Regions from separate parts of the Thermomonospora sp. CIF 1 genome, predicted to be linked through region 2. Evidence: riboswitches for the same ligand, from Rfam matches in the RefSeq annotation. Region 2 holds a riboswitch; the other holds the start of a gene.
The links. Region 2 has a riboswitch for thiamine pyrophosphate ahead of thiO (glycine oxidase ThiO). Riboswitches for the same ligand answer to the same signal wherever they lie in the genome.

Region 1 (14,844 bases), on a different contig from region 2:
TCGAGCAGTCCTCGACCAACATCTGGATCGACCACAACGACCTGAGCGGCGCCAAGGACGGGCTGATCGACATCAAGCGCGGCTCGGACTACATCACCGTCTCCTGGAACCGGCTGCGCAACCAGGACAAGACGTTCCTGCTCGGGCACTCCGACGACAACGGCTCCGAGGACCGCGGACGGCTGCGGGTGACCTACGTGCACAACTGGTTCGACGGGACCAACCAGCGCCATCCCCGGGTCCGCTTCGGCAACCCGGTGCACGTGCTGAACAACTACTACAGCAACATCGGCAGCTACGGGGTGGCCTCCACCGAGAACGCCGGGGTCTATGTCGAGCGCAACTACTTCGAGAACACCCGCAGGCCCACGGTGACCCAGACCGGCGACTCCGACCCGGGCAACATCAAGCTGCTCAACAACCACCTGGTCAACTCCGGCACCCCGGCTTCGCGCAACCCGTCCCTGGTGGCCCCGATCCCCTACCCCTACATCCCCGACGGGGCGCCGAACGTCAAGGCGATCGTGACGGCCGGCGCCGGGGTCGGCAAGGTCGGCTGACCCTCCCCACCAGAGCGCCCGCGGTTCGTTCCCGGCCGCAGGACCCTGCGGCCGGGAACGAGTCGTACCGGGAGCCGGCCTTTCAGGACACGGCGCGTTCGACGACGCCGGCCCACTCCTCCAGCAGGGCCTGGGCGGCGTCGTGGTCGCCGGCCTCGGCCCACAGGTGGGTGAGGGCCTCGGCCGGGTCGGGCAGCACCAGCACCCACCGGCCATCGTCTTCGACCACCCGCACCCCGTCGGTGGTGTCGATGGTGCGGTCGCCGGCCGCCTCCACCACGCGGCGCATGACACCGCCCTTGGCGGCCCACGGCGTGGGCACCGAGCGGCGCAGCAGGTGGGCCTCGGGGATGCGGGCGTCGATCTGGGAGAGGGTCAGCCGGGTGCGGGCCACCAGCCCGACCAGGCGGACGAACCCGGCGATCCCGTCGACGGTGTTGCTGAACTCGGGGAAGACGAACCCGCCGCGGCCGTCCCCGGCGAAGACGACGCCGGGTGCGGCGGCGGCCTTGGTCAGCGCGTCCTGGGAGGTGGAGATCCATTCCACCTGGACGCCGTGGAAGCGGCAGACCTGCTCGGCCACGCGGGTGGTGGTGACCGGCAGCGCCACCCTCCCGCCGTGGCTCTCGGCGGCCACCAGGTCCAAGAACACCAGCAGCGCCCGCTCGTCGTCGATCAGCTCGCCGTTCTCGTTGACCAGCGACAGCCGCTCGCCGACCGGGTCGAAGCGGGCGCCGAAGGCCGCCCGGGAGGAGGAGACCAGCTCCCCCAGCCGCTGCAGGTCGCGCATCCGCTCGGCCAGCGTCTCGGTGGGGTTGGCCTCATCCAGCCGGTTGTTCATGGTCAGCACGTCCACGCCCATCATCCCCAGCAGGGCGGGCAGCACCAGCGAGGCGGTGCCGCCGGCGCAGTCCAGCACGATCTTCAGCCCGGCCTCGCGGACGCCGCGCTGGTCCACCCGGCTCAGCAGGTCGCGGGTGTAGGTCTCCAGGGTGCGGGCCGGGTAGCCGAGCTGGGCGATCTCGCCGGGGAAGGCGCGGCGGAACTCCTGGCGGCCGAAGACCCGCTCCAGCTTGCGCTGGGCGGACGAGGACAGGTCGGCGCCGTCGGCGTCCAGGAAGAGGATGTCCACGCCCTGGGGGTCGCCGGGGGTGGTGCGGATGTAGATGCCGCCGCCGGCGTCCTCGCGGGCGGTCTCAAAGCGCACCAGCGGCAGCGCGCAGGCCTGCAGGTCCTGGACGTTGATGGCGCTGGCGGTCAGCGCGCTGATCACGGCGCGTTTGAGGGTGCGGGCGGCGCGGGAGGCGTCGCGGCCGGTGACCACGGTGGCGCCTTTTTTGAGGGTGGTGGCGTAGGCGCTGGCCAGCCGGACCGCCAGCTCGGGGGTGATCTCCACGTTGACCAGGCCGGAGACCCCGCGCGGGCCGAACAGGTGGCGCTGGCCGCGCGACTCCCAGATCACGCTGGTGTTGACCACCGCGCCGGCCTCGATGGTCTTGAACGGGTAGACCTTGACGCCGTTGGAGACGTAGGCCTCCGATTCGATGACGCACTCGTCGCCGATGACCGCGCCCTCTTCGATGCGGGCGCCGGCCATCACGTCGGTGTTCTTGCCGACGACGCAGCCGCGCAAGTTGGCCGACGGGCCGATGAAGACGTTGTCGTGCACCACGGCCCGGTGCAGGAACGCCCCCTCCTTGACCACCACGTTGCTGCCCAGCACGGTGAACTCGCGCAGCTCGACCCCGGCCTCGACCTTGGCGTAGTCGCCGATGTAGAGGGGGCCTTTGAGGATGGCGTCGCTGTCGACCTCGGCGCCCTCGGCGATCCACACGCCCGGGGAGACCTCAAAGCCGTCCATCTCCACGTCGACCTTGCCGGAGAGCATGTCGGCCTGGGCCTTCAGGTAGCTTTCGTGGGTGCCGACGTCCTCCCAGTAGCAGTCGGCGACGTACCCGTACAGGGGGGCGCCCTCGGCCAGCAGCCTGGGGAACACGTCGCTGGACCAGTCCACGACCTCGCCGGCGGGCACGTGGTCGAGGATCTCCGGCTCCATCACGTAGATGCCGGTGTTGACGGTGTCGGAGAAGACCTGCCCCCAGGTGGGCTTTTCCAGAAAGCGCTGGATGCGGCCGGCCTCGTCGACGATGATGATGCCGAACTCCAGCGGGTTGGGCACCCGTTTGAGGCCGATGGTGACCAGTGCGCCGTTCTCCTTGTGGAAGCGCACCATGTCGGTCAGGTCGATGTCGGTCAGGGCGTCCCCGGAGATGACCAGGAAGCGGTCGTCGCGCAGCGCGTCCTGGGCGTTCTTGACGCTGCCGGCGGTGCCCAGCGGCACCTCCTCGGTGGCGTAGCTGAGCGACATGCCCAGCTCCTCGCCGTCGCCGAAGTAGTTGCGGATCAGCGCGGCCAGGAACTGCACGGTGACCACGGTCTCGGTCAGGCCGTGGCGTTTGAGCAGCCGCAGCACATGTTCCATGATCGGCCGGTTGACGACCGGCAGTAGCGGCTTGGGCTGGTTGGCGGTCATCGGGCGCAGCCGGGTCCCCTCCCCGCCCGCCATCACAACGGCCTTCATGGGCGTGTCGCGCTCCCTTCGGTCAGCCGGCCGAGGTTCGGGGGTCCGCGCCGGAGCCGCCCGGCGGGACGCCCGGCGGTCCGGCGCCGGTGCGGTCGGCCAGCACGAGCTGCCGCACCTGGACCCAATAGAGGACGGCCGCCCACCAGTACAGTGCCGTTCCCCAGATGGCGAAGGACCAACCGAAGACCCGGGCCGCGGTGGCCACCGCGCCGGAGTGGTCCCCCAGCAACAGCAGCGGGAAGGCGTACAGCAGGCACAGCGTTCCCGCCTTGCCCACCATGTGCACCGGCAGCGTGCCGTTGTAACCGAGCCTGCGCAGCACCGGGACGATCGGGGTGATGGCCGCCTCGCGGCCGACCAGCAGCAGGGTCAGCCACAGCGGGATGATCTCCCGCATCGTCAGCCCGACCAGGGTGGCCAGGATGTACAGGCGGTCGGCGGCCGGGTCCAGCAGCGCGCCCAGCCGGCTGGTCTGGCCCAGCGCGCGGGCCAGCCGGCCGTCCAGCCAGTCCGACAGTCCGGCGCCCACCAGCAGGCCCAGCGCCCAGGTGTCGTGCCCGGCCAGCACCAGCCACAAAAACAGCGGCACGCCCAGCAGCCGGGCCAGGCTCAGCGCGTTGGGCACCGTCCAGATGCGGTCGGCGGCCCCTCCGGCCCGCCCCTCGGCCGGATCGGCCCGTACCTCCAACCCCGTTCACCTCCCGTCCCGATGATCCTGACCCTACCTGCCGGATTGTGCTCGGCCTCGGTAGCGTCCTGCCCCATGGAGTGGAGGCGGCATGGAGAACGGTCCATCTACCGCAGTCCGTGGGTGGACCTGCGCGTGGCGGATGTGGAGCTTCCCGACGGCCGTCGCTTCGAGCACCACCTGGTGCGGGTGCGCCCGTCGGCGGGCGTGGTGGCGCTCGACGACCGCGGCCGGGCGCTGCTGATCTGGCGGCATCGTTTCATCAGTGACTCTTGGGGCTGGGAGATTCCCGGGGGACGTGTGGAGCCGGGCGAGGACCCCGCCGAGACCGCGGCCCGGGAGCTGCTGGAGGAGACCGGCTGGCGGCCCGGACCGCTCCATCATCTGCTGGACATCCGCCCCTCTCCGGGCCTGACGGATGGCGTTCATCACATTTTCCGGGCCGAGGGCGCGGTGCGTGTCGGGGAGCCGACCGACGTGGAGGCCGAGCGGATCGAGTGGGTTCCGCTGGAGCGGGTGCCGGAGCTGGCCGCCCGGGGCCAGATCGGCGCCGGCAGCACCCTGGCCGCCCTCCTATACCTGATGACCGGGCCTTGCGGCAACGGGGCGGAGGCGGGTTAACGTCTGGGGCGGACGAGCGCGGGAGCCTGGCGAACCGGGCTGAGAGTGCGGCTGAGACGGCCGCTGACCGCTGGAACCTGACCGGGTAATGCCGGCGTAGGGAGTAGTCGAATCGCCATGACGCAAGCCTCAGTGTCCGCTGCCCGAAAGACCTACCTGACCGGCGCATCCCGTCCCGACATCCGGGTGCCGATGCGCGAGGTGGTGCTCACCACGGGCGACTCGCTGGTGTTGTACGACACCTCCGGCCCGTACACCGACCCCTCCTACCAGGTGGACGTGCGGCGCGGACTGCCCGCCCTGCGGGCGAAGTGGATCGCCGAACGCGGCGACACCGCCGAATACGACGGGCGGCCCGTCCGTCCCGAAGACGACGGGCGCAGGTCCTCGGACCCGTTGCGGGACCAGGGGGCCTTCCCGCCGCGCAGGCCGCGCCGCGCCACCGGCAAGGCGGTGACGCAGCGGGCGTACGCGCGGCGCGGGGAGATCACCCCGGAGATGGAGTTCGTGGCGCTGCGCGAGGGCGTGGATCCGGAGTTCGTGCGCCAGGAGCTGGCGGCCGGGCGGGCGGTGCTGCCGGCCAACGTCAACCACCCCGAGCTGGAGCCGATGATCATCGGGCGGAACTTCCTGGTGAAGGTGAACGCCAACATCGGCAACTCGGCGGTGGCCTCCTCCATCGAGGAGGAGGTGGACAAGATGACCTGGGCGATCCGCTGGGGCGCCGACACGGTCATGGACCTGTCCACCGGGCGGGACATCCACACCACCCGGGAGTGGATCCTGCGCAACTCCCCGGTGCCGGTGGGCACCGTCCCGCTGTATCAGGCGCTGGAGAAGGTCGGCGGCAACCCCGCCGACCTGAGCTGGGAGGTCTTCCGCGACACCGTCATCGAGCAGGCCGAGCAGGGCGTGGACTACATGACGGTGCACGCGGCGGTGCTGCTGCGGTACATCCCGCTGACCACGCGGCGCAAGACCGGGATCGTCTCCCGGGGCGGGTCGATCATGGCGGCCTGGTGCCTGGCCCACCACAAGGAGAACTTCCTCTACACCCACTTCCGGGAACTGTGCGAGATCTTCGCCGCCTACGACATCACCTGGTCGCTGGGGGACGGGCTGCGGCCCGGGTGCATCGCCGACGCCAACGACGAGGCCCAGTTCGCCGAGCTGCGCACCCAGGGGGAGCTGACCAAGATCGCCGCCGAGTTCGACACCCAGGTGATGAACGAGGGGCCCGGCCACGTCCCGATGCACAAGATCAAGGAGAACGTGGACCTGCAGCGCGAGCTGTGCGACGACGCCCCCTTCTACACCCTGGGGCCGCTGACCACCGACATCGCGCCGGGCTATGACCACATCACCTCGGCGATCGGCGCGGCCATGATCGGCTGGTACGGCACCGCGATGCTGTGCTACGTCACCCCCAAGGAACACCTGGGGCTGCCCAACAAGGACGACGTCAAGGCCGGGGTGATCGCCTACAAGATCGCCGCGCACGCCGCCGACCTGGCCAAGGGGCACCCGGGGGCGCAGGCCTGGGACGACGCGCTGTCGGAGGCCCGGTTCGAGTTCCGCTGGGAGGACCAGTTCAACCTGTCGCTGGACCCCGACACCGCCCGGTCCTTCCACGATGAGACCCTGCCGGCCGCCCCGGCCAAGACCGCGCACTTTTGCTCGATGTGCGGGCCGCACTTCTGCTCGATGAAGATCACTCAGGATGTGCGGCGCTTCGCCCGGGAGCGAGGGCTGACCGAGGAAGAGGCCCTCCGGGAGGGCATGCGGGCCAAGGCCGAGGAGTTCACCGCCTCCGGCGGGCGGATCTACCTGCCGGGGTGCGCCCCGAGCAGGGCGCACCCCGCCGTGCCGCGCGGACGCCCGGTGGCGCCGCGGGCCATGGCCTGGTCTCCGGCCGTGGTCTTCGGGAACGACAGGGTGGAACCGCCGGCCGGGTCCGGCGGATCCGTTCTCAGTAGACGCTGACGCCGTAGACGCTCAGCGGTTCGGTGACGGGCTGGAAGAAGGTGGTGCCGCCCCACAGGCAGTTGCCGCTGCCGCCGGAGGTCAACCCCAGCGCGGTGGTGCCGGCGAACAGCGGGCCGCCGCTGTCGCCCGGCTCGGCGCACACCGTCGTCCTGATCAGGCCGGACACGGTGCCCTCGGCGTAGCGGACGGTCTGGTTGAGGGCGGTCACGATGCCGCTGCGCACGCCGGTGGTGCTGCCGCTGCGGCGCACCGACTGGCCGATGTAGGCGTTGCCGGCGGAGGTGATGTCCTGCTCGCCGGCGCCGTACAGGTACACGGTGCCGGGCTTGGCGATGCCGGTGTTGGTGTAGCGGACGATGCCGTAGTCGTTGCCGGGGAAGCTGGTGCCGACGCGGGTGCCCAGCACGGTGGTCCCGCTGGAGTTGGCGTACCAGGTCGAGGAGATGTTGGTGCAGTGACCGGCGGTCAGGAAGTAGAGGTTGCCGCTGTTGTCGCGCACGTTGAAGCCCAGTGAGCAGCGCGCGCCGGAGGCGTAGATGGCCTGGCCGCCGGCGATCGTGGTGCGGAAGGTCCCCGAGACCTGCTCGATGCGCACGGCGGTACCGTACTTGGCGGCGATGGCGCGCACCTTGGCCAGTTCGGCGCCGGTGACGGTGGCGTCCAGGGTCAGCACCACCTGGTTGGACGCCGGCTGGATGGCCCAGGCGGTGCCCGCCACGTCGATGGAACGGTCGAAGTCGGCCATGATCCGTTGCAGCTCGGCGCCGCTGCGGGCGACGCGGCGCGGCAGGGCGCCGGCGCGGGCGACGGTCTGGGCGGCGGCGTCGTCGGAGACGGTCACCACGAGCTTGCCGCGGGCGTTGTCGTAGTAGGAGCCCGCGCTTCGGGAGCCGAGACGCTCGGCCAGGGTGGCGGCCAGGCGGCCCGGGTCGGACGGCGCCGGGGCGGCGGTGGCCGCCGGCGCGGTCAGCAGGGTTGTGGCCGTCGCCGTCGCGGCGGCTGCGGCCAGGGCGGCCAGGCGGACGGGTCTCATCCTCACGGTGCCTCCTGCGGGTGTGGGTGGAGAGGGTTGAACTGCCCTTGACCCTTGTCAAATCGTCATTAAGGAGACCCGGCCCGGCAAGGGCGAAAAATTAAGCGTATTGCCCACAACTGATGACTCTGTGTTCACTTCGCATTCCCGAGGCCGGCCGGTGCCGCCCCTGCTCAGGCGGCGCGTCCGCGCTCCACGGATTCACGGCCGAAGATCGCGTTCGTCGCGCCGTGTGCGGTGACCCGCCCGGCCGTGCAAAGATCGGGATCAGCGCACGGCGACCACGACGAAGGGGGCAGCGATGACAGAGCGGGAGCGGGGGCAGGGACTGCCCGCGGAGTTCTTCGCCGTCGGCACGGCGTCCTTCGTCGAGCTGCTCAGCCGGACCGCGCCGCAGCTGCTGCCGGTCAACCGGGTCCGCGACGGCTCGCACCCCATGCCGGACATCCCGCACGGCACGACGATCGTGGCGGTGCGCTACCCGGAGGGGGTGATGCTGGCCGGTGACCGGCGCGCCACCTCCGGCAACCTGATCGCGCAAAAAGACCTGGAGAAGGTCCACCGGGCCGATGAGCACTCGGCGGTGGCGATGGCCGGCACCGTGGGCCTGGCCCTGGAGATGATCCGGCTGCTGCAGGTGGAGCTGGAGCACTACGAGAAGCTGCAGTCGGCGAAGCTGTCGCTGCCGGGCAAGGCCCGGCGGCTGGGCGCCGTCATCCGGGCCAATCTGGCCCATGCCATGCAGGGCCTGGCGGTGGTGCCGGTGTTCGCCGGCTATGACCTGGACGCCGGGGTCGGCCGCATCTACAACTACGACATCACCGGGATGCCTCAGGAGTCCCGGGACTTCCACGCCGAAGGGTCCGGCTCCCCGTTCGCCCGCGGCGCGCTCAAGAAGCTGTACCGGCCGGACCTGACCGAGGCGGAGGCGGCGGCGGTGTGCGTGCAGGCCCTCTATGACGCCGCCGAGGACGATGCGGCCACCGCCGGCCCCGATCTGGCCCGGCGGATCTTCCCCACCATCGCGACGGTCACCGCCGACGGGTACCGGCGGCTGCCGGAGCAGGAGGTGGCCGAGCTGACCGAGTCGGTGGTGGGCGCCCGCCGGCAGCGTCCGGACGGCCCGGTGGCGCCGCTGCGCTGACCTTGCGGCGACCGCCGCGGGCGCACTGCGGCTTTTCCGGGGCGGCGGGTCGGAGGATCTATTCCTCCACGGGGACGGCCAGTCCGCGTTTGAGGGTGGACAGCGCCATGCTGGTGCGGAAGCGGCGGACGTTGCGGTTCTCGGCGACCAGGCGCTGCATGAACGCGTCGTAGTCCTCGGCGTCCCGGGCGGTGATCACCAGGGTGAAGTCGGATTCGCCGGTGACGTACCAGGCCTGCTGCACGGCCGGCTCGGCGGCCAGCCAGCGTTTGAGCTCGTGCAGGTCTTCCGGCCGCTCCCGCTCGATCTCCACCCCCACGATCATCACCAGCGGGCGGCCGACCAGTTTGGGGTTGACCACCGCGACCTGAGCCTCGATCACCCCGCTCCGCCACAGCCGCTGCAGGCGGCGGTGCGCCGCCGAGGCCGACAGGCCCACCCGCTCGCCGATCTGGGCGGCGGTGAGGCGGGCGTCCCGCTGGATCAGCGCCAGGATCCGCCGGTCGATGTCGTCCAGGTCGATGTTTCACCGTCCGGAAGGCCGTTCATGCACGTTCATTGCGCGATCAGCATAGTATGCACACTTTCTGTGCACATTCGGTCACTAGTCTGGAGGCATGCGCGACCTGCCGCCGTCCCGCCGGCCCTTGCCGACCGCCGAGGGCATCGAACGAGCCGCCCGTGCCATCGACCCGGTGTTCACCGGCTCCCCCGCGCACGACAGCGCCGAGCTGGCCAAGGCGCTGGGGGTGCGGCGGGCCGTCGTCAAGGACGAGACCGGCAATCCCATCCGCTCCTTCAAGGGCCGGGGCGCCGACTGGTTCATGGCGCATCTGCCGGCGGATGACACCGAGCCGCTGGTGACCGCCTCGGTGGGCAACTTCGGGCAGGGCATGGCGTACGCGGCGCGCCGCCGCGGCCGGGCGCTGACCGTCTTCGCCGCCGAGAACGCCAGCCCGGTGAAGGTGGCGGCGATGCGGCGCCTGGGCGCCGAGGTCCGCCTGGGCGGCCGGGACTTCGACGAGGCCCGGGCGCGGGCCATCGCCCACGCCCGGGCCGGTGGAGGGCGCCTGGTGACCGACGGGGACGAGCCGCGCATCGCCGAGGGGGCGGGCACCATCGCCTGGGAGCTCACCCGCCAGGTCGCCGACCCGCTGGAGGTGCTGCTCGTCCCGCTGGGGAACGGGGCGCTGGCCGGCGGCGTGGGGACCTGGATCAAGCACGCCTGGCCCGGCACGCGCGTGATCGCGGTCGCCGCCGAGGGCGCGCCCGCCATGGCCCGTTCCTGGCACGAGCACGCGCTGATCACCACTCCCACGGCCGACACCATCGCCGACGGCATCGCGGTGCGGGTGCCGATCCCCTACGCCCTGCAGGTCATGCGGCGCTGCGTGGACGATGTGGTGGTGGTGCCCGATGAGGCGATCGTGGCGGCGATGCGGCTGCTGCACCGGACGCTGGGGCTGGTCACCGAGCCGGCCGGGGCGGCCGGGGCGGCGGCGGTGCTGGCCGATCCGGCGGCCTTCGCCGGCCTGTCGGTGGGCACCGTGGCCTGCGGCGCCAACCTCACCGACGACCGGCTGCGCCGCTGGCTGCCGCAGGCCGCCCGCTGCGGAGGCTAGGCCCACTCCCAGCGGATGCCGTACATCCCCGGCCGCATGCCGTGTTCGAGCAGGTGGACCGAGTTCCACGTGGTCAGCCGCAGCTCCTGGCGGTCGGTGCAGGCCGCTCCCACGGTGGGCTGCCAGACCCGGAAGCAGCGCCGGGGCGTCGCCCCGTCCGCAAAGCGCACCTGCAGCAGGTACTCGCGGGTGGGGAAGCGGAAGCCGCGCACATAGCGGCGCACCTCGGGCCGCCCGTCGCCGCAGCGGAACTCGTACTCCACCACGTAGGTCTCCCCCGCCGCCAGGGGGCGGTCGAACAGCAGCTCCACCGCGGCCAGCCCGTCGTCCCGGCTGATGCGGCGGCGTCCCACCCGGCACAGTTCGCTGCTGAAGTCCTCGGGCGGGGGGCCGCCCTGGCAGTGGTGGATCGCCACATGCCGGTCCACCCCGTCGCGGCGGGCCCGGAAGACGATCCGCGACCGGGCCGACCGCTCCCCGCGGTCGGGGCCCACGGTGAAGATCTCATGGTGGCTGAGGGTCTCCAGCTGGTCGTCCAGCGGCACGGCCAGCTCGCCGAGCAGGTCGCGCAGCCCCGAATAGGCGGGGCAGACATCGCGGGGGCTCAGCGCGTCGCCGGAGGCGTGGCTCAGCCAGCGGCCGCGCGGCCGCCGCGGGCCGAGCAGCCCGATGAGGGCGCCCGCCGGCAGCTCCAGGATCTCCTCCAGCGCTTCCACCGCCCGCAGGGATTGGCTGCGTTCGGGCCGGCAGCGGCCGCGCTGCCAGTAGCTGAGGCTGGCCACGCTGACGCGCACCCCCCGGTGGCGCAGCCGGGCGTGAAGGCGTTCCAGGCTCAGCCCCCGCGCCTGGATCGCCAGATGAAGCGCACGGTCAAAAGGCCCCGTACGCAGTACATCGTCCAGAATTGCCCCCGGTCCTTCGGCCTGCTGTGTCATCACAACTCCAGGAAACCGTCGACCGCCGACCTTTATCTTCCCCGGAGCCGCGGTCGCGGACCAGGGTGAATAACCGATGAATTCCCTTCCGGCGGGCGTGCGGCCGAGGAAGAGAATCCCCGGGCACGCCGCAGGTCCGCAAGGCGATCAGCGCCTCCGGCGGGCAAAACTCTTTATGGCACCGGCTCGCCCGCCCCGGATCTGAGGGACGAAACCGCAGGTCATCAGCCATCTGGTGGAGCGAGAGAAGGACGGCGGGAGATTTTTTCAGTTTTTACGTCCCGCCGGCCGCCCCACCGCAAGCGCCCGCGCCGGCCTTTGCGCACCTTCCCGGCCGGACCACATCACGTCACCATGCAGACCGGTTCCCCTGTCACGGTGAACAATGGCATCGGCGACAGCTCCCGGTCGTTATCGGGGAACCTCACAATGCCGTCCCGGCTCTTGACTGATCACAACACACGGTGTGTACTCGTCAGCAACTCACGCCAAATCCAGAGTGCCGAGATCGGCATGTGCAGCCATTGATCCCTTTTCAAGGAGCACTCTGCGGCTTCGAAGGGCGGCGCCCGTTTCCGGGCGGTCCCGGGTCATCGCACCGCCCCGGTTTCCGCCGCCCGCTCGCCGTCCGGCCCTCGGCGGGCCCTGCGGCGCAGGTCACCAGAACGCGCCGGACCCGCCCGGGGTCTCCTCCAGGGCGGGCTCGTGCAGCTCCACCCGCCCGGCCAGCTGCCGGGCGGTTTCCGGATCCATGCCGCTGGGCGCCTCCGGCCGGTCGCTGTGCGGCGTCCCGGCGGCCACTCCGAGCCGGACGGCGTCCTCTTCCGGCAGGCCGGTGGCCAGGCCGGCGGCGATCGCGGCGATGAGGCGGTCGCCGCAAAGGCCGGCGGCCGCCGTGCCGCCGGGCGGCACCGGCGCGGGAACGGCGACCACGTCCTCGCCGATCAGGACGAGCGCGGGCCGCTCGGCGCGGCGGAGCACGACGGTGCCGGCGCCGCGCGAGCGCAGCCGCCGCATCGCGGCGACCAGGTCACCGACCCCGGCATGGGCCGCGTGACCGCCCGGGCCGACGGGCAGCCGGCGCTGGTCCAGGCAGAGCACGTCCACTCCCCCGGTCAGCGCGGCGGCCAGCGCCTCGCCGCTCAACGCGGCCACCACGCGCACCCCTCGGGCGCGCAGGTCGCCGGTGAGCCCGCGGTAGAGGCCGGGGGGCACCGCGGCGGGGTCCGCCTCCTGGGTCAGCACGCACACGTCCGCCCGCGCCCCGGCCTCCAGCGCGGCCGCGCGCAGCCGGTCCGCCTCCTGGGGGGTCAGCGGATCGCCCGGGGACTCGGCGACGGTGCGCATCGTGCCGGCGCCCTGCTCGCGGACGCGGGTGCCGTTGCGGCCGGGCCGCCGCACCGCCCGGCATTCGATGCCTTCTTCGGCCAGCAGCTGCCGCAGCACCGGCCCGCTCTCCCCGCCGAAGCACCCGCACAGCACCGTGGAGACGCCGAAGGCGGCCAGCACCCGGGTCTGCCGGCATCCCGGGCCCTCGGCGCGCAGCCGGATGTCGGGCATCTCCTCACGCGTATCAACAGTCACGCTCAGTAGCGGTATCGGCGCGAAGACCATCGCCTTGCCTGGCATCGGACCCCCCAGTCCCCCGACTCTTCGGTGCGCCTCTTCAACCCCCTGCCCGGTGCCGCGCGGACCGCTCGGGGCCGCGGGCCGCGTGCTGAAAAGGCCGATATCGCATTGGTCCCCGCGGCGGGGGCGCCGCATGCATCGCGACGGCGAGGGGCGCCCAGGACCGGCGCGGCGTCCTGGGCGCTCCTTCGCGTGTCTTGCCTACCCGGCCTCCCTTACCCGGCGTACGTCACTTGCGCGCGCTCGTTGGGGACGCAGTGGGTCATCTTGAGCCCGCTGACGTCGCGCGGCCCGTTCTTGCCGAGGTTGGCCATGCGCTCGCGTTCGGCGTCGCTGAGCGTCTGGGTGGGCAGCGGCGGCAGGTCCTTGACGTCCTCGGGCGTGATGCCCAGGCCCTCGCCGACCCGCAGGCCCAGCTCGTCCTCGCACATCAGCAGGTGCCAGACCATGCGCTCTTGGATGGGCCGGTCGCACTGGGAGAGGTTGGTGATGAAGTTGCCGACCAGGTCGTCGCGTTCCCACTGCTCCATCAGCAGGTAACGCTGCCCGGCCTGCTCATAGTCGTTGGTCAGCGGGATGCGCTTGCGGGTCAGCCGCCCGGTGATGACCGGGCCCTGCTCCTCGTGCAGGGGACGCGGCGCCTCGCGCAGCCCGCCGGTGATGGACGGCTCGTAGTTGACGTGCGGGTTCTCCCCGGCGGCGTCGACGAAGTAGGTCATCAGGCCATCGCGCTGGTTGGTGCGCACCTGGGCGTTCTTGGCCTGGTTGACCGGAAGCTGCAGGTAGTTGGGGCCGACCCGGTAGCGCTGGGTGTCGCTGTAGGAGAAGGTCCGCCCCACCAGCATCTTGTCGTCGGAGAAGTCCAGGCCGTCCACCAGCACCCCGGTGCCGAAGGAGATCTGCTCGCTTTCGGCGAAGAAGTTGGAGACGTTGCGGTTGAGCACCAGCCGGCCGACCGGCAGCGGCGGGAACTGGTTCTCCGGCCAGACCTTGGTGTCGTCCAGCGGGTCGAAGCCCAGCTCCGGGTGCTCGGCGTCGCTCATGATCTGCACCAGCAGCTCCCACTCGGGGTAGTCGCCCCGGTTGATGGCCTCCTGCAGATCCCTGGTGGCATGGCCCAGCTCGCGGGCCTGGACGGCGGCGGCGTCCTCCTCGGTCATGCTGCGCACGCCCTGTTTGGGCATCCAGTGGTACTTGACCAGGTGCGTCCGGCCCTCCTGGTTGACCCACTTGTAGGTGTTGACCCCGAAGCCCTGCATGTGCCGGTAGTCGGCGGGGATGCCGCGCGGGCTGAACAAATTGACCAGCATGTGCATGCTCTCGGGGGTCTGCGACATGAAGTCGAAGATCCGGTTCGGCTCCTGCCGGAACGTCACCGGGTCGGGTTTGAGGGCGTGGATGACGTCGGGGAACTTGATGGCGTCGCGGATGAAGAACACCGCCAGGTCGTTGCCGACCAGGTCCCAGTTGCCGTCCTCGGTGTAGAACTTGACGGCGAAGCCGCGCGGGTCGCGGGCGGTCTCGGCGGAGTCGCGCCCGCCGATCACGGTGGAGAAGCGGACCGCCACGTCGGTGCGTTTGCCGGGTTCCTGGAACAGCTTGGCGCGGGTGTAGCGGCTGATGGGCTCCTTGCCCCAGGTGCCGTAGGCCTCGAAGTAGCCGTAGGCGGTGATGCCGCGGGCGTGCACCACCCGTTCGGGGATGCGTTCGCGATCGAAGTGACTGATCTTCTCCAGGAACTGGTAGTTCTCCAGCGTGGCGGGGCCGCGGGCGCCGATGGTGCGCTGGTTCTGGTTGTCGTGGACCGGGTGTCCCTGGCGGTTGGTCAGAATCGGTCGCTCGTCGCCGGGCTGCAGTCCCTGGCGTGAAACGTCCGTCATGGCGGGGTTCCCTCCCTGCGGTGTCAGCTTGCCCCGGCTTCCTCGGCCGGACGCTTCCCCTACCCCGGCCCAGCCGGATTAACGGCGTACCGGGTCAAAATCGGCGCGGGCGTGACCGGGCGGGGTGCGGGTAGGACGGGCCTGCCGAGTCACCGCACGGCA
Region 2 (14,844 bases):
CCTGCGCGAGGGCAAGCGCACCGTCCTGGTGGCCTTCACTTTGGAGCGCGCCACCCCCGCCGAGGCCGAGTTCATCGAGAGCCGGCTGGGCGACCCGGAGCTGGACGCCGAGGGGATCGCGCAGCTGCGCTCGATCATCGACGGCAGCGGGGCGCTGGCCGCCTGCGAGGAGCTGATCGACCGCTACACCGAGCAGGCCTATGAGGCCCTGCGGTCCGCGCCGATCGCCTCCGACGCCCGTCAGGCCCTGGCCGAGCTGGCGGTCGCCGCCACCGCCCGCCGGGTCTGAGCGGCCCGCAGGCGAGGTGGGCCTTTTCAACGCCTTGTCCGCGCAGGCCGCAGCCGGGGTATCGCCATCAAAGGCGATGCCTTGACCCAAGCGGACGCCCCCGGGGCTCCCGCCGCGGCGCCCTTGGGTCGCGTGGTGAAAAAGATCCCGTGAGCGATGCGGCGGGTCTCCGGCGGCCTGGACGAGCACGGGCCGATCGAACCGGTGACGCCCTGGCGGCGTCACCGGAGGCTCACGCCTGTCCCGAACATCCGGCACGTGCCGCCGGATCCGGTGAGACGAAGCGGCATTCGATGCCTTGACAGGCGTTTTACTGTGCGTTTTACCGCACATCGGGCGGGCCGACACGGTACAAAGAGCCGGTAAAGATCGTCCGTCCTCGTCCGAACCCGTACCCGGAGCGTGCCGTGCAACCGCAAACGGCCCCGCTGAGCCCCGATGACCCGCGCCGCCTGGGCGGCCGCCTGCTGCTGGGCAGGCTCGGTGAGAGCAGGCAGGGCGTGGTCTATTTGGGCCGCGGAAAGGACGGCGAACTGGTCACCGTGAAGGTGCTGCGCGCAGGGCGCGGCGCCGGGCTCCGCGCCCGCGACCGCTTCGCCCGGGAGGTGGCCGCGGCCCGGCAGGTGCCCGGGCCGTACACCGCCCGGGTCCTGGCCGCCCGGGTGAGCGGCGACCGCCCTTACATCATCAGCGAGTACGTGCCCGGCCCTTCGCTGCAGCAGGTCGTCGCCGAGCGCGGCCCGCTGCCGGAGGAGCGGCTGCACAAGGTGGCCCTGCGCACCGCGCGGGCGCTGGCCGCCGTCCACCGGGCCGGCCTGGTGCACCGCAACTTCACACCCGAGCACGTGCTGCTGGCCCGGGGCGGCGCCAAGGTCATCGGACTGGGCGTCGCTCGCACCCTGCGCGCTGCCGGCCCGGCCGGCACCCCCGCCTACCTGGCGCCCGAGCAGATCGAAGACGAGCCGGTCGGGCCGCCCGCCGACGTCTTCGCCTGGGGCGCCACCATGGTCTACGCGGCGACCGGGCGCCCCCCGTTCGGCTCGGGACCCGATGCGGCGGTCATGCGCCGCATCGTCGCCCGCTCGCCGGAGCTGGGCGGCACGCCCGAGCCGCTGCGTTCCCTGGTGCTCGGCTGCCTGGACAAGAACCCCGCGGCCAGGCCCACCGCCGCCCAGCTGGTGCGGGCGCTGCGGGAGGGCCGGCCGCCGGCGCCCCGGCCCCGCCCGCAGGGCATCCCGCGCTATCGGTGGCGGATGATGGTGGCCCTGGCCGTGGTGGTGACGGCCGGCTTCACCGTGGGAGTGCTGCTGCCCGGGGTCTGATCGGACGGATCCTCACCAGTGCGGGGGGCGTTCCTCCAGCAGCCGTGAGTCGTCATCGTCGTCCCGCCACCGGCCCCAGCCGGTGTCGGTGTCATCGACGGTCTGGTCGGGCAGGATCTCCAGCTCGTCGTCGTCGACCAGGTCGACGGGGCGCTCCTCGTCAGGGCTGATCGTCATGGGTCAATTGTCGGACATCCGGTGAGCGGTCGACGACCGATCCTCCTTTTCCCGCCGGCCACCGGCGCAAGGAGCCGCCGATGGCCGGCGGTGAGATCGGTCACAGCGGCGGCGCCTGGCGCAGCCGGCGGGCCAGTTCGGCGGTGGCCGCGCCCGGGTCGTCGGCCTCGGTGATCGCCCGGACCACCACGATGCGGCGGGCACCGGCCTCCAGCACCCGGTCGAGATTGCCGGCGTCGATGCCGCCGATGGCGAACCAGGGCCGTCCGGCGCGCAGCGAGGCGGCGTACTCCACCAGTTTCAGCCCCGCCGCGGGACGGCCCGGCTTGGTCGGGGTGGCCCACACCGGCCCGGTGCAGAAGTAGTCCACACCGGGCTGGGCGGAGGCCTCGCCGGCCTGCTCGTCGCTGTGGGTGGACCGCCCGATCAGCACGTCCTCCCCCACGATCCGGCGGGCGTACGGCACCGGCAGGTCGCCTTGTCCCAGATGCAGCACATCCGCCCGCGCCGCGTACGCCACGTCGGCGCGGTCGTTGACCGCCAGCAGCGCTCCGTGCCGGTCGCAGGCGTCCCGGAAGACCTCCAGGTACTCCAGTTCCTGGCGGGCCTCCAGGCCCTTTTGGCGGAGCTGGACGATGTCCACCCCGGCGGCCAGCACCGCATCGAGGAACTCCGGCAGGTCGCCCTGGCGCTCCCGGGCGTCGGTGCACAGGTAGAGGCGGGCCCGGTCCAGCCGGGCCCGCAGCGCTACGGCGCGATCGGACAACAGATGAGTCGGCAATGTACGGGGTCCTCCCGGGCCGCCTTAAGGGGCGGCCCGTCTAGAACGCCAGCGCCTGGGCGCGGCGGCGGATCTCGGTCCCCCGATTCTCGGCCAACGCCTGCACGGGGGTTCCGGGCAGGGTGTCGTCGGCGGTGAACAGCCACCGCAGGGTCTCCACGCTGTCATAGCCGGCATCCGACAGCAGCGTCAGCGTGCCCGGCAGGCCCTTGAGGATCTGCCCGCCGCGGATGAAGGCGGCGGGGACCATGATGGTGCCCTCGCGCTGGACGCCCAGGAGCTTGTGGTCGCGGATGAGTTGCTTGGTCCGGCTGAGGTTGAGGCCCAGCCTCTCGGCGGCCTCCTGCAGTGTGAGCCATTCCCCGACGAGCGCGTCGGTGTGTGCGTCGAGCCTGCTTTCCATTGTGGCTTGCATCTGCGTCACGCCACCTGGCCTACCACTCCCGCACACTTCTGAAACCATCAGGTGAGAACTGCTTTGCGCAATGGTGTATCGGGGTCGGCCACGGCCGCGGCGTCCAGCCGGGCGCCCTCGGCGATGAGCCGGCGGGCCTGCACCAGGTCGCGCGGCCGGTCAACGGTCAAGATCGCCTCCAGGCGGTCGCCGGTGAACCAGCAGGCGGCCCAGCGGCGCTCGGTGGGGTCGCCCCGGTAGACCAGGCGCTCGGCGATCGGGTGGTGCCCGGCGTACTGCACCATCCGCCCGAACTGCTCCGACCAGAAGTAGGGCACCGGGTCGTAGACGGCCGGCCGGCCCAGCAGGGTCGCGGCCGCCACGTCGGGGGCGTTCAGCGCGGTGTCCCAGTGCTCCACCAGCATCCGCCGCCGGTACCGCCGCGACCACCAGGACGCGCAGTCGCCGACCGCCACGACCCGCGGGTGACCGGTGCGCAGCGTCTCGTCGGTGACCACGCCGCCGTCCACCTCCAGGCCCGAGCCCGCCAGCCAGCCGAGGTCGGGACGCACGCCGATGCCCACCACGATCGCGTCGGCGGCGATGCGGTCGCCGTCGGCCAGCACCAGGGCGCCGGGCTCGACGGAGGCGACCTTGGCGCCGGTGCGCAGCTCCACGCCGGCCTCGGCGTACCAGGGGACGGTGTGCGCCCCCAGCTCGGCGCCGAGCGGGCCCGCCAGCGGGGCGTCGGCGGCCTCCACGACGGTGACCGCGCAGCCCTTGGCCGCCGCCGCGGTGGCCACCTCGGCGCCGATCCAGCCCGCGCCGACGATCGCGATCCGGGCGCCTTCGCGCAGCTGCGAGCGCAGGCGCCGGGCGTCGTCGATGGTGCGCAGCACGTGCTGGGGGCCGTCGCCGGGCAGTGTGATGGGGGTGGCGCCGGTGGCGATGACCAGCCCGTCGAACGGCAGGTCGCCGGCGGTGGTCGCCAGCGTGCCGCCCTCCTCGCCGAGGCGCAGGCCGCCGGCGCGCTCGCCCAGCAGCAGCCGGCAGCGCAGCGCCGTCCAGTCGGCGTCGACCGTGGTCTCCTCCTGGTCGCCCATCAGGACCGCCTTGGACAGCGGCGGCCGGTCATACGGCGGGTGCGGCTCGGCCGACACCAGGGTCAGCTCGCCCTCATACCCCTTGGCCCGCAGGGCCTCGACGGAGCGGACCCCGGCCAGCCCGCCGCCCACCACAATGACGCGCTCCATGGAGGCAAACCTTAATACCCGTGCACTTACATGCTTTGGGGTGGTCAAACCGGGAGGTAGCGGGACGCATAGGCTAGGGGCGACGAGCGCGGGAGCCCGGTGCGACCGGGCTGAGAGGGCGGCTGAACGGGCCGCCGACCGCCAGGACCTGATCCGGATCATGCCGGCGAAGGGAGCATGCCGATGCCGACCCCCGACGGGCCCGGCGACCTGCTGGTCGTCGGGGCGGGAGTGATCGGGCTGGCCACCGCCTGGCGGGTGGCGGCCCGGGGAGCGACGGTGACCGTGGCCGATCCCGCGCCCGGCAGCGGGGCGTGCCATGTGGCCGCCGGGATGCTCACCCCCGTCAGCGAGGTGACCTACGGGGAGGAGCCGCTGCTGCGGCTGGGGCTGGCCTCCCGGGACCGCTACCCGGCCTTCGTGGCCGAATTGGAGGAGGTCTCCGGGCGGCGCACCGGGTACCGCGGCGACGGGGTGCTGCAGGTCGCCTTCGACTCCGACGACCTGGCGTTCCTGGAGGAGCTGCGGCGCTTCCAGCAGTCGCTGGGCCTGACGGTGGAGGCGCTGAGCGGCCGCGAGTGCCGCCGGCTGGAGCCGATGCTGGCGCCCTCGGTGCGCGGCGGGCTGCTGGCCGCCGAGGACGGCTCGATCGACCCGCGCCGGCTGACCGCCGCGCTGCTGGCCGCCGTCGAGAAGGAGGGCGTGCGCATCGTCCGCCGCCGCGCCACGCACCTGCTGGTGGAGCGCGACAGGGCGGCCGGGGTGCGGCTGGAGGACGGCGAGGAGCTGCGCGCCGACATGGTGCTGCTGGCCGCCGGGGCCTGGAGCAGCGACCTGCAGGGCCTGCCGGAGGGGGTGGTGCCGCAGGTGCGCCCGGTCAAGGGCCAGGTGCTGCGGCTGCGGTCGAAGATCCCCTTCCTGGAGCGCACCACCCGCGGGGTGGTGCGGGGCTCGTCGATCTATCTCGTCCCTCGGGAGGACGGCGAGCTGGTGGTGGGCGCCACCCAGGAGGAGATGGGCTTTGACACCACCGTCACCGCCGGCGGCCTGTGGCAGCTGCTGCGGGACGCCCGGGAACTGCTGCCCGGCGTCACCGAGCTGGAGTTCACCGAGGTGTCGGCCGGGCTGCGCCCCGGCTCGCCGGACAACGCGCCGGTGCTGGGCGCCAGCGCGCTGCCGGGTCTGTTCCTGGCCACCGGGCACTTCCGCAACGGGGTGCTGCTGACCCCGATCACCGCGGACGTCATGGCCGAGATCCTGGTGGACGGCACGGTGCCCCCCGAGGCCGCGCCGTTCACCGCCGACCGGTTCGCAGGGGAGGCGAGGGCGTGAAGGTCACCGTCAACGGGCGGGAGCGGGAGCTGCCCGAGGGGACCACGGTGGCGGAGGTGGTGGCGTCGGTCACCGCGGCCACGACCGGGGTCGCGGTGGCGGTCAACGGCGAGGTCGTCAGCCGCGGGCAGTGGGCCGACACGGCGGTGCGCGACCGCGACCGCGTCGAAGTGCTGACCGCGGTGCAGGGAGGATGAAGGTGACCACGACGAGCGCACCGGACCCGGCGGACATCGCCACCGGGGCGGCCCGGGATCCGCTGGTGATCGCCGGGCGGACGTTCGGCTCCCGGCTGATCATGGGGACCGGCGGGGCGCCCAGCATGCAGGTGCTGGAGGAGGCGCTGGTGGCCTCCGGCACCGAGCTGACCACGGTGGCGATGCGCCGGGTGGACCCGGCCGCCCGCGGCTCGGTGCTGGATGTGCTGCGCCGCCGCAACATCGCGGTGCTGCCCAACACCGCCGGCTGCTTCACCGCCGGGGAGGCGGTGCTGACCGCCAAGCTGGCCCGCGAGGCGCTGGGCACCGACTGGGTCAAGCTGGAGGTGATCGCCGACGAGCACACGCTGCTGCCGGACCCGGTGGAGCTGCTGGAGGCGGCCGAGCGGCTGGTGAACGAGGGGTTCACGGTGCTGCCCTACACCAACGACGACCCGGTGCTGGCGCGGCGGCTGGAGCAGGTCGGCTGCGCGGCGGTCATGCCGCTGGGGTCCCCCATCGGCTCGGGGCTGGGCATCCGCAACCCGCACAACATCGAGCTGATCGTGGAGCAGGCGAACGTCCCGGTGATCCTGGACGCCGGGGTGGGCACCGCCAGCGACGCGGCGCTGGCCATGGAGCTGGGGTGCGATGCGGTGCTGCTGGCCACCGCGGTGACCCGGGCGCAGTCGCCGGTGGCGATGGCCGTCGCGATGCGGCACGCCGTCCAGGCCGGGCGGCTGGCCCGCCTGGCCGGGCGCATTCCCAAGCGCCGCTACGCCCAGGCGTCCTCACCCTGGGAGGGCCTCAGCGCGCCCTGACCGGCCCGCAGAACCGGCGGGACGGAAGCCCCCGTTCGTACTTCATACCACGGGCTGATGAGGCGCGGACCCAAACGCCCGTACACTCACTGCGATGGACACCACGGTTGCCGATCCCCTCGTCGGGCAGCTGCTCGACGGGCGCTACCGCATTGAGTCCCGGATCGCCCGAGGTGGCATGGCCACGGTGTACGTGGCCCGCGACACCAAGCTCGATCGGCAGATCGCGCTGAAGGTGATGCACGCCAACCTCGCCCAGGACGAGGACTTCGTGCGGCGCTTCATCGGCGAGGCCAAGGCGGCCGCGGCCCTGTCGCACCCCAATGTGGTGGCGGTCTACGACCAGGGCACCGACGGCCGGCACGTGTTCTTGGCGATGGAGTACGTGCGCGGCCGGACGCTGCGCGACCTGCTGACCGAACGCGGGCGGCTGGACCCCCGCGAGGCGCTGGAGGTCATGCGGCCGGTGCTGGCCGCGCTGGCCGCCGCGCACCGGGCCGGGCTGGTGCACCGCGACGTCAAGCCCGAGAACGTGCTCCTCACCGAGGACGGCCAGGTCAAGGTGGCCGACTTCGGGCTGGCCCGCGCCGAGACCGCCGGCAAGCAGACCAAGACCGGCCTGATCATCGGCACCGTGGGCTATCTGGCGCCCGAGCAGGTGCTGACCGGGCGCGCCGACTTCCGCTCCGACGTCTACGCCGCCGGGATCATGCTGTTCGAGCTGCTGACCGGCCGGCAGCCGCACACCGGGGACACCCCGCTGGCGGTGGCCTACAAGCACGTCAACGAGATCGTGCCGCCGCCGTCGACCCTGGTGCCGGGCCTGCCGTCCCAGCTCGACACCCTGGTCACGCTGGCGACCAGCCATGATCCGGCGCGCCGCCCGCAGGACGCCGGGCAGTTCCTCAAGGCGGTCTCGGACGTGGCCGCCGCGCTGCCGCCCGACGGCGACGCCCAGGCCGCCACCTCGGTGCTGCCCATGCCCACCGCGCCGCAGGGGCCGGTGCACTCGCCGACCCGGGTGCTGGGGCCGGAGATGATGCCCCCGCCGCCGCCCGAGCCGGCCGCGCCGCCCCCGCACGCCGCGCCGGCCACCCCGATGGACCGCCTGATCGGCGCGGCCACCAGCCGCTATGTGCTGATCGCGATCGGCGCGCTGGCCGCGGTGATCCTCGGCTGGGCGGTCTGGTACCAGGTGTCCGGGCAGTACGACCACGTGCCCGACGACATCATCGGCATGCGGCTGGAGGACGCCCGGCAGGCGCTGGGCTCCGAAGGCATCGTGGTGAAGGTCGCCTCGCCCGTCTACCACGAGAAGGTGCCCAAGGGGCACGTGGCGGCCTCCGACCCCGGCCCCGGCGAGCGGGTCCCCAAGGGCGGGTCGGTCACGCTGACCCCGTCCAAGGGCCGGGAGCCGATCGAGGTTCCCGATGTGCGCGGCAAGCCGCTGCAGGAGGCGCGGGAGATCCTGGAGAAGGCCGGGTTCCAGGTCGGCGAGGTGACCCGCGAGCCGTCCCAGACGGTCCCCAAGGAACACGTGGTGCGCACCGACCCGCGCACCGCCGAGCGGCACTCCCCCGACGAGCCGGTGGGCATCGTGGTCAGCTCCGGCATGACCATGCCGAACGTGGTGAACACCGACGCCGAGCAGGCCGAGAACCAGCTGCGGGCGATGGGCCTGGAGGTGGAGGTCGAAAGGCGGGACCAGCCCGGCCGGCCGCGGGGCATCGTGCTGGAGCAGCATCCGCAGCCGGGCACCGGGGTGTCGCGGGGCGAGAAGGTGAAGCTGGTCGTCAACAAGAAGGACTGCGGCTTCCTCGGCGACTGGAACCCCTTCTGCCGCGACGACGACAACCCCGACGCCCTGCCGGTGCCCACGGTGCTCGGCCGGGACATCGAGGAGGCCCGCCGGATCCTGCACAACGCCGGGTTCAAGGTCGAGGTGCACCGCGAGCTCGGGCTGCGCCGGGTGATCCGGCAGGAGCCGGGGGTGGGCGGCAGCGCCCCCCGCGGCGCCACGGTCAAGATCTGGCACTGAACTCCTCGCCCGCGGCGCCGGAGGCGGTAGCGTGGTTGCCGCCGAAGGTCGCCGGCCGTGGTCGCGCGGCCGCATGCCGCATTCCCCTCTGCCCTTCGGGGGCAGGGCCGCCGCATCTCAGGAGCTGTGATGAGCGCCGTGCACACCCCCATCGGGGGGCATGTCCCGGTCGCCGGGGGGCTGGCCACCGGCGGGCTGAAGTACGCCGAGCGGATCGGCGCCGAGGTGATCCAGGTCTTCGTGGGCAACCCGCGCGGCTGGGCGATGCCGGGCGGCAAGCCGGAGGAGGACGCCAGGCTCAGGGAAAGCGGCGTCCCGGTCTTCGTGCACGCCAACTACCTGATCAATCCCGGCTCTCCCAACCCCGAGACGCTGGAGAAGTCGCTGGCGGCGATCCGGCACGCGCTCAGGCGCGGCCACCAGATCGGCGCCGGCGGGGTGGTGATCCACACCGGCTCGTCGGTCAGCCAGTCCTACGAGCAGGCGATGCGGCAGATCCACGAGCGCCTGCTGCCCGTCCTGGAGGAGATCGGCGAGGACGGCCCGCCGCTGCTGCTGGAGCCGATGGCCGGGCAGTCCAACATGCTGTGCGCCACCGTCCAGCAGCTCGGCCCCTACTTCGAGGCCCTGGAGCACCACCCGAAGCTGGGGGTCTGCCTGGACACCTGCCACGCCTGGGCCGCCGGCCACGACCTGACCGCGCCCGGCGGCGTCAAGGAGACCATGGACGCCCTGGTGGCCACCGTCGGGCCGGGGCGGCTCAAGCTGATCCACGCCAACGACTCCAAGGACCCGTGCGGCTCGTGCCGCGACCGGCATGAGAACATCGGCGCCGGCCACATCGGCGAGGCCCCCTTCGCCGAGCTGCTTCGTCACCCGGCGGCCGCCGGCGTCCCGTTCGTCATCGAGACCCCGGGACGCGACCCCGAGCCGCACCGCAAGGACATCGAGACCCTCAAACGGCTCAGGGACGCCTCCCGGACGGCCTGACGATCTTCCCCTGCCCCTTCGGCCGGCACGCCGCGCACCGGGCGCTGAGGGCCGTTGTGAACGCATCCGCCGATGGGTTCCGGCATGCGCCGGGCGCCGCTGAACAACCCCCCGACTATCCAGCGGCGCCCGGGCTTTCCGCCGTCGGATCCCACCCCCCCGGTACGGGATCTGACGGCCCTGTGACCCGGCCGGCGGCGGAGCTGGCCTGTGGGCCGCCGCCGGGTCTTCCGGTGTCGTCTTGTCATGCCGACGGAGCACCCCCGGCCGGCCGCGCGCACCACCCGGCGGCCGGACCGAATGGATCCCGCTGAGCGGCAGATATCAAACGATCCGTATCCGTCGACGCACTCACAGTAGCCGATCGGCGGCCGACAGGTCGAGCATGCCGAGAGTTTTCTGCGGCGCCTTCTCGCGCAAGGCCGCCGCAGGAGGTCACAGCGGCGGCGCTTCGCCCTCTTCCTCCTGGTAGGAGTACCGCTGCTCCCGCCAGGGGTCGGCGATGTTGTGGTAGCCGCGCTCCTCCCAGAAGCCGCGCCGGTCCTTGATGAGGTACTCCACCCCGCGCGCCCACTTGACGCTCTTCCAGGCATACAGGTGGGGGACCACCAGCCGGACGGGGAAGCCGTGGTCGGGGGTGAGCCGCTCGCCGTTGCGGTAGAGGGCGAACATGGTCGCCTCGGCGAGGAAGTCCGACATGCGGATGTTGGCGCTGTAGCCGTACTCGGCCCACACCATGACGTGCGTGGCGTCGGGGTGCGGCGGGGCCAGCTCCACGATCGTGCTGCCGGAGACCCCCTCCCACAGGTTGTCCAGGACGCTGAACTTGGTGACGCAGTGGAAGTCGGCGACCGCCCGGACCCGGGGCAGGCGTTCGAACTCCTCCCAGGTCCAGATGTACTGCTCGCCGGAGGCGGTGGCCCCGAACACCCTGAAGTCCCAGCTTTCGGGGCGGAACTTGGGCACCGGGCCGTAGTGCAGGACGGGCCAGCCCCGGGGAACGTACTGGCCGGGGGGCAGAGCCCTTGCGTGCGGAGGTTGTTCCGATGGGGAGGACATGACGGGCTCATCCTGCCATCTCGGTGACCTGGGCCATACTCGGGCCCTCCCTGCCGCGCGGCCGCCCGGATGGGTTATCCTCGTCCCATGCGCAACACCTACCGCTGGATCTTTTATGGCCGGCCCGGGACACGGGTGACGGCCGGTCCGGCGTTGCGCTGACAGGCTCACGAAAGCCCCGGGTCCCGAGCGGCCCGGGGCTTTTTTCGTGCACGCCTCCCCGACCGAACGCCTGAAAGCAGGCGGCAGCGACAGACGAGCGACACAGACGAGCAACGAGGAGAGACAGACATGGTCGTCGTGATGGGACCGGAGGCCACCGAGGCCGATATCGCCGCCGTCGTCTCGATCGTGGAGACGGCGGGCGGGGAGGCCTTCGTCAGCCGCGGGGTCAGCCGCACGATCGTCGGCCTGGTGGGGGACGTGGAGCAGTTCGGCTCACTGAACCTGCGGCGCATGAACGGCGTGCGCGACGTCATCCGCATCTCGGCGCCCTACAAGCTCGTCAGCCGGGAGAACCACCCCGACCGCTCGGTGGTGCGGGTCGGCGGCGTGCCGATCGGGCCGGGCACCATGACCCTGATCGCCGGCCCGTGCGCGGTGGAGACCCCCGACCAGACCCTGCGGGCCGCCCAGATGGCCAAGGCCGCCGGCGCCACCCTGCTGCGCGGCGGCGCGTTCAAGCCGCGCACCTCCCCCTACGCCTTCCAGGGACTGGGCGAGCAGGGCCTGAAGATCCTGGCCGACGTGCGCGCCGAGACCGGGCTGCCGGTCGTCACCGAGGTGGTGGACGCCCACGACGTGGAGCTGGTCGCCTCCTACGCCGACATGCTGCAGATCGGCACCCGCAACGCCCAGAACTTCTCGCTGCTGCAGGCCGTCGGGGAGGCCGGCAAGCCGGTGCTGCTCAAGCGCGGCATGAGCGGCACCATCGAGGAGTGGCTGATGGCCGCCGAGTACATCGCCCAGCGCGGCAACCTGGACATCGTGCTGTGCGAGCGGGGCATCCGCACCTTCGAGAAGGCCACCCGCAACACCCTGGACATCTCGGCGGTGCCGGTGGCCCAGCGCCTGTCGCACCTGCCGGTGATCGTGGACCCCTCGCACTCGGGCGGGCGGCGCGACCTGGTGCTGCCGCTGACCCGGGCGGCGATCGCGGTCGGCGCCGACGGGGTGATCGTGGACGTGCACCCGCACCCGGAGACCGCGCTGTGCGACGGGGCGCAGGCCCTGGTGGACGGGGACGTGCGGGAGCTGGCCCGGCTGGTGCGCGAGCTGCCGCCGGTCTTCGGCCGGTCCCTCACCCAGGCCCCCGACGCGCTGGCCATGGGCTGAGCGGCGGCCTTCGGCGGCGGGCACCGGCCGCCTCGCCGGAACCGCCGCCGGAAGGCAGCTGTCCGCAAGGCGGGCGGGGTTGATAAGGTCACGGCCATGGCGTATTGGACGGCGCAACTGGGGCCTCCCCGCTCCTGACCGGGGCGCGTTCCTTCGGCTCGTCTTCGTGAGCGCACCGGACCCGGCGCATGCGGCGCCCGGTCCCTTCTTCGCGTGCCCCGGACCCGGATCGTCCTTATCCGATTCGAGTTCAGGAGTTGCCCGCGTGTCCGCACGCCTCATCGATTCCACTGATCCCGCCCTGCCCGCCCGGCGGTCGGCCGGCGGCATGGACGTCCTGCTGGCCGCCTCGCTGTGGGGGACGACCGGCACCGTGCTCACCGCGGCCCCGGCCGGGGCCGACCCCGTCTCCGTCGGCGCCGCCCGCATCGCCCTGGGCGGCGCCGTCCTGCTGGCCGTGGCCGCGCTCAGTCGCACCGCGGCCGGTGACGGCGGCGCCCCGGTTCGCGGCCGGGGGCTGCGGCGGCTGCTGGCCCTCCCCCGCGCCCGGTGGATGCTGGCCCTGGGCGCGGTGTGCGTCGCGGTGTACCAGACCGCCTTCTTCGCCGCGGTCTCCCGCACCGGCGTCGCCACCGGCACCATCGTGGCGATCGGCAGCGGCCCGGTGTTCACCGGGCTGATCGCCCTGCTGACCGGCGGCCCGCGGCCCACGGCGCGGTGGGCGGTCTCGACGGCCTGCGCGGTGGTCGGCTGCGCCGCGCTGGTGGGCGGCGGCCGGCAGGCCGGCGTCGAGCCGCTGGGGGTGTCGCTGGCGCTGCTGTCGGGGCTGGGATACGCCTCGTACGCGACGATCACGTCCCGGTTGATCACCGCGGGCCAGGAGGACCGGGCGGTGGTCGCGGTGCTGTTCTCGGCGGCCGGGGCGCTGCTGCTGCCGGCGCTGGCGGCCGGCTCCCCCACCTGGCTGCTCACCGTCCCCGGCGCGCTGGTGACCGGCTACCTGGGGGTCGTCACCACCGCGGGCGCGTACCTGCTGTACGCCAGGGGGCTGCGCAGCACCCCGGTGACCGCGGCGACGACGCTGACGCTGGCCGAGCCGGCGGTGGCGGCGGTGCTGGGCCTGGTGGTGCTGCACGAGCGGCTCGGCGGGGTCGCCCTGGCGGGCCTGGCGCTGCTGACGGCCGGGCTGGTGATGCTCGTTGCGGCCGGACGCCGCTGACGTCCCGGCGCCGGCCTCACCGGGCCCTAGGGCGCTTTTTTGCATCGAAGCAAGGAAAGTGCTCTGAAGCACTCGCGCAAAGCCGAACCGTCAAGGAAGATGCTGCGCATGACTATCGGCGAGGGGGATCCCGGCGGGCGGATCTTCCCCGAGGATCTGGCCGCCGTGGATCCGGTGGCCGCCGTGATGCTCGCGGACGCCCGCCGTGCGCTGGCCGCCTACCCGGAGCTGGTGGTGGCGGGACCGCTGTTCGCCGCGGCCGAGCAGGTGCCGGGCGGCTGGCAGCTGGTGTGCCCGTGCGATCCGCTGCCCCAGGGCGCCCGTGAGCTGCTGGCGGCCCACCTGCGCAACCGCGGGGCGATGGCCGCCCCGGCGGCGGCCCGGGACTACCATGAGGCGGCCCGGCACCTGGTCGACGGGGCCTGTGACGAGGTGTCGGTGCTGGCGCGCCGGTTCCGGATCGTGCGGATCGAGCAGCTGATGCGGACCGGTCCCGACGGGCCGGAGCCGCCCCGGCCCACCGACCGCGATCCCACCCGGCCCGTCCCGGCGCACCGCCGGGCGCCGGAGTTCATCGCCGACCCGGTTCTCGACCTCGGCGGCGCGGCCGACATCGTCACCGCCGAGCTGCTGTGCCAGTACCTGGATGAGACGGCCCGGCGCGGCTGTGAGCCGGTCAAGCCGTTCATGACCCCGGTGCAGCTGACGCCGATGTTCACCGTGGCCGAGCAGTCAGGGGACCTGTGGCGGCCCGGCACCCGGCTGTACGGCATGCCGCAGGAGGCGCGGGACTCGCTGGCCACCTACTTCCGGCACGTGGTGCCGGCGGTGGAGCGGCCGAACCCGCTGGAGGCGGCCGAGTACGCCGAGGCGGCGGACCTGCTGCAGGACGGCAGGCGCCGCGACAACATCGTGGCGGCCGGGCGGCGCTTCCGGATCGTCCGGGTGGAGCGGATGGTGCTCATGGGGCCGGACGGCCCGGAGACCCCCCGCCCCTGCGACCGGGAGCTGTGAGAACGCCCCTCGCCCCCTGGGCTCGGACGGTCCAGGGGGCGAGGAACTCTCAGGCGGCGTTGCCCTCGCCGTAGACGGGACGGTGCTCCTGGACGGAGTCGGCCAGCTTCTCGGCCAGCTCCTCGGCGTCCAGCCGCCGGTCGATCTGCCGCAGGTCCTCGATCTTGGCGCGGGTCTCGGCGCGGCGCGGCGCCAGCAGCGTGCAGCAGTCCTCGTCGGGCAGCTCGGAGATGGTCAGCGTGCCGATGCGGCGCGCGGTGTCCATGATCTCGACCTTGTCCATGCCCACCAGCGGACGCAGGATGGGCAGCTCCACCGCATCGTCCACGGCGGTCATGTTGGCCAGCGTCTGGCTGCTGACCTGGCCCAGGGAGTCGCCGGTGATCAGCGCGAGACCGCCCAGCCGGCGGGCCAGGATCTCGCCGGTGCGCAGCATCAGGCGGCGCTGGGCGACCACCGCCAGCCGGTCGGCGCCGGAGGATTTGATCTGCTGCTGGGCCTTGCCGAAGGGCACCACGAACAGCCGCGAGCCGCCCTGGAAGCGGTCCAGCTCGCGCACCAGCGCGTACGCCTTGTAGATCGACTCCGGCCCGGTGAAGGGCATGCCGGAAAAGTGCAGGTAG

Region 1: another riboswitch for thiamine pyrophosphate. It lies ahead of thiC (phosphomethylpyrimidine synthase ThiC); the one in region 2 lies ahead of thiO (glycine oxidase ThiO).

What each region holds. Positions count from the first base shown of each region.
Region 1 covers NZ_MOYN02000018.1:299,758-314,601, forward strand. The annotation lists gene BUE48_RS12085 (pectate lyase family protein) at 1-560, shown strand, start outside; gene BUE48_RS12090 (mannose-1-phosphate guanyltransferase) at 643-3,141, opposite strand; gene clsA (cardiolipin synthase ClsA) at 3,164-3,832, opposite strand; gene BUE48_RS12100 (NUDIX hydrolase) at 3,908-4,453, shown strand; TPP riboswitch at 4,462-4,575, shown strand; gene thiC (phosphomethylpyrimidine synthase ThiC) at 4,571-6,436, shown strand; gene BUE48_RS12110 (S1 family peptidase) at 6,423-7,472, opposite strand; gene prcB (proteasome subunit beta) at 7,774-8,616, shown strand; gene BUE48_RS12120 (Lrp/AsnC family transcriptional regulator) at 8,675-9,139, opposite strand; gene BUE48_RS12125 (threonine ammonia-lyase) at 9,234-10,238, shown strand; gene BUE48_RS12130 (hypothetical protein) at 10,235-11,173, opposite strand; gene BUE48_RS12135 (PfkB family carbohydrate kinase) at 11,831-12,757, opposite strand; gene BUE48_RS12140 (catalase) at 13,018-14,682, opposite strand.
Region 2 covers NZ_MOYN02000021.1:371,350-386,193, forward strand. The annotation lists gene BUE48_RS14960 (polyprenyl synthetase family protein) at 1-289, shown strand, start outside; gene BUE48_RS14965 (serine/threonine-protein kinase) at 697-1,611, shown strand; gene BUE48_RS14970 (hypothetical protein) at 1,624-1,788, opposite strand; gene thiE (thiamine phosphate synthase) at 1,889-2,569, opposite strand; gene BUE48_RS14980 (Rv2175c family DNA-binding protein) at 2,610-2,972, opposite strand; gene BUE48_RS14985 (NAD(P)/FAD-dependent oxidoreductase) at 3,032-4,216, opposite strand; TPP riboswitch at 4,295-4,408, shown strand; gene thiO (glycine oxidase ThiO) at 4,400-5,548, shown strand; gene thiS (sulfur carrier protein ThiS) at 5,545-5,745, shown strand; gene BUE48_RS15000 (thiazole synthase) at 5,742-6,566, shown strand; gene pknB (Stk1 family PASTA domain-containing Ser/Thr kinase) at 6,661-8,604, shown strand; gene BUE48_RS15010 (deoxyribonuclease IV) at 8,734-9,594, shown strand; gene BUE48_RS15015 (sulfite oxidase-like oxidoreductase) at 10,030-10,653, opposite strand; gene aroF (3-deoxy-7-phosphoheptulonate synthase) at 10,945-11,988, shown strand; gene BUE48_RS15025 (DMT family transporter) at 12,254-13,207, shown strand; gene BUE48_RS15030 (DUF5954 family protein) at 13,316-14,221, shown strand; gene thiI (tRNA uracil 4-sulfurtransferase ThiI) at 14,271-14,844, opposite strand, start outside.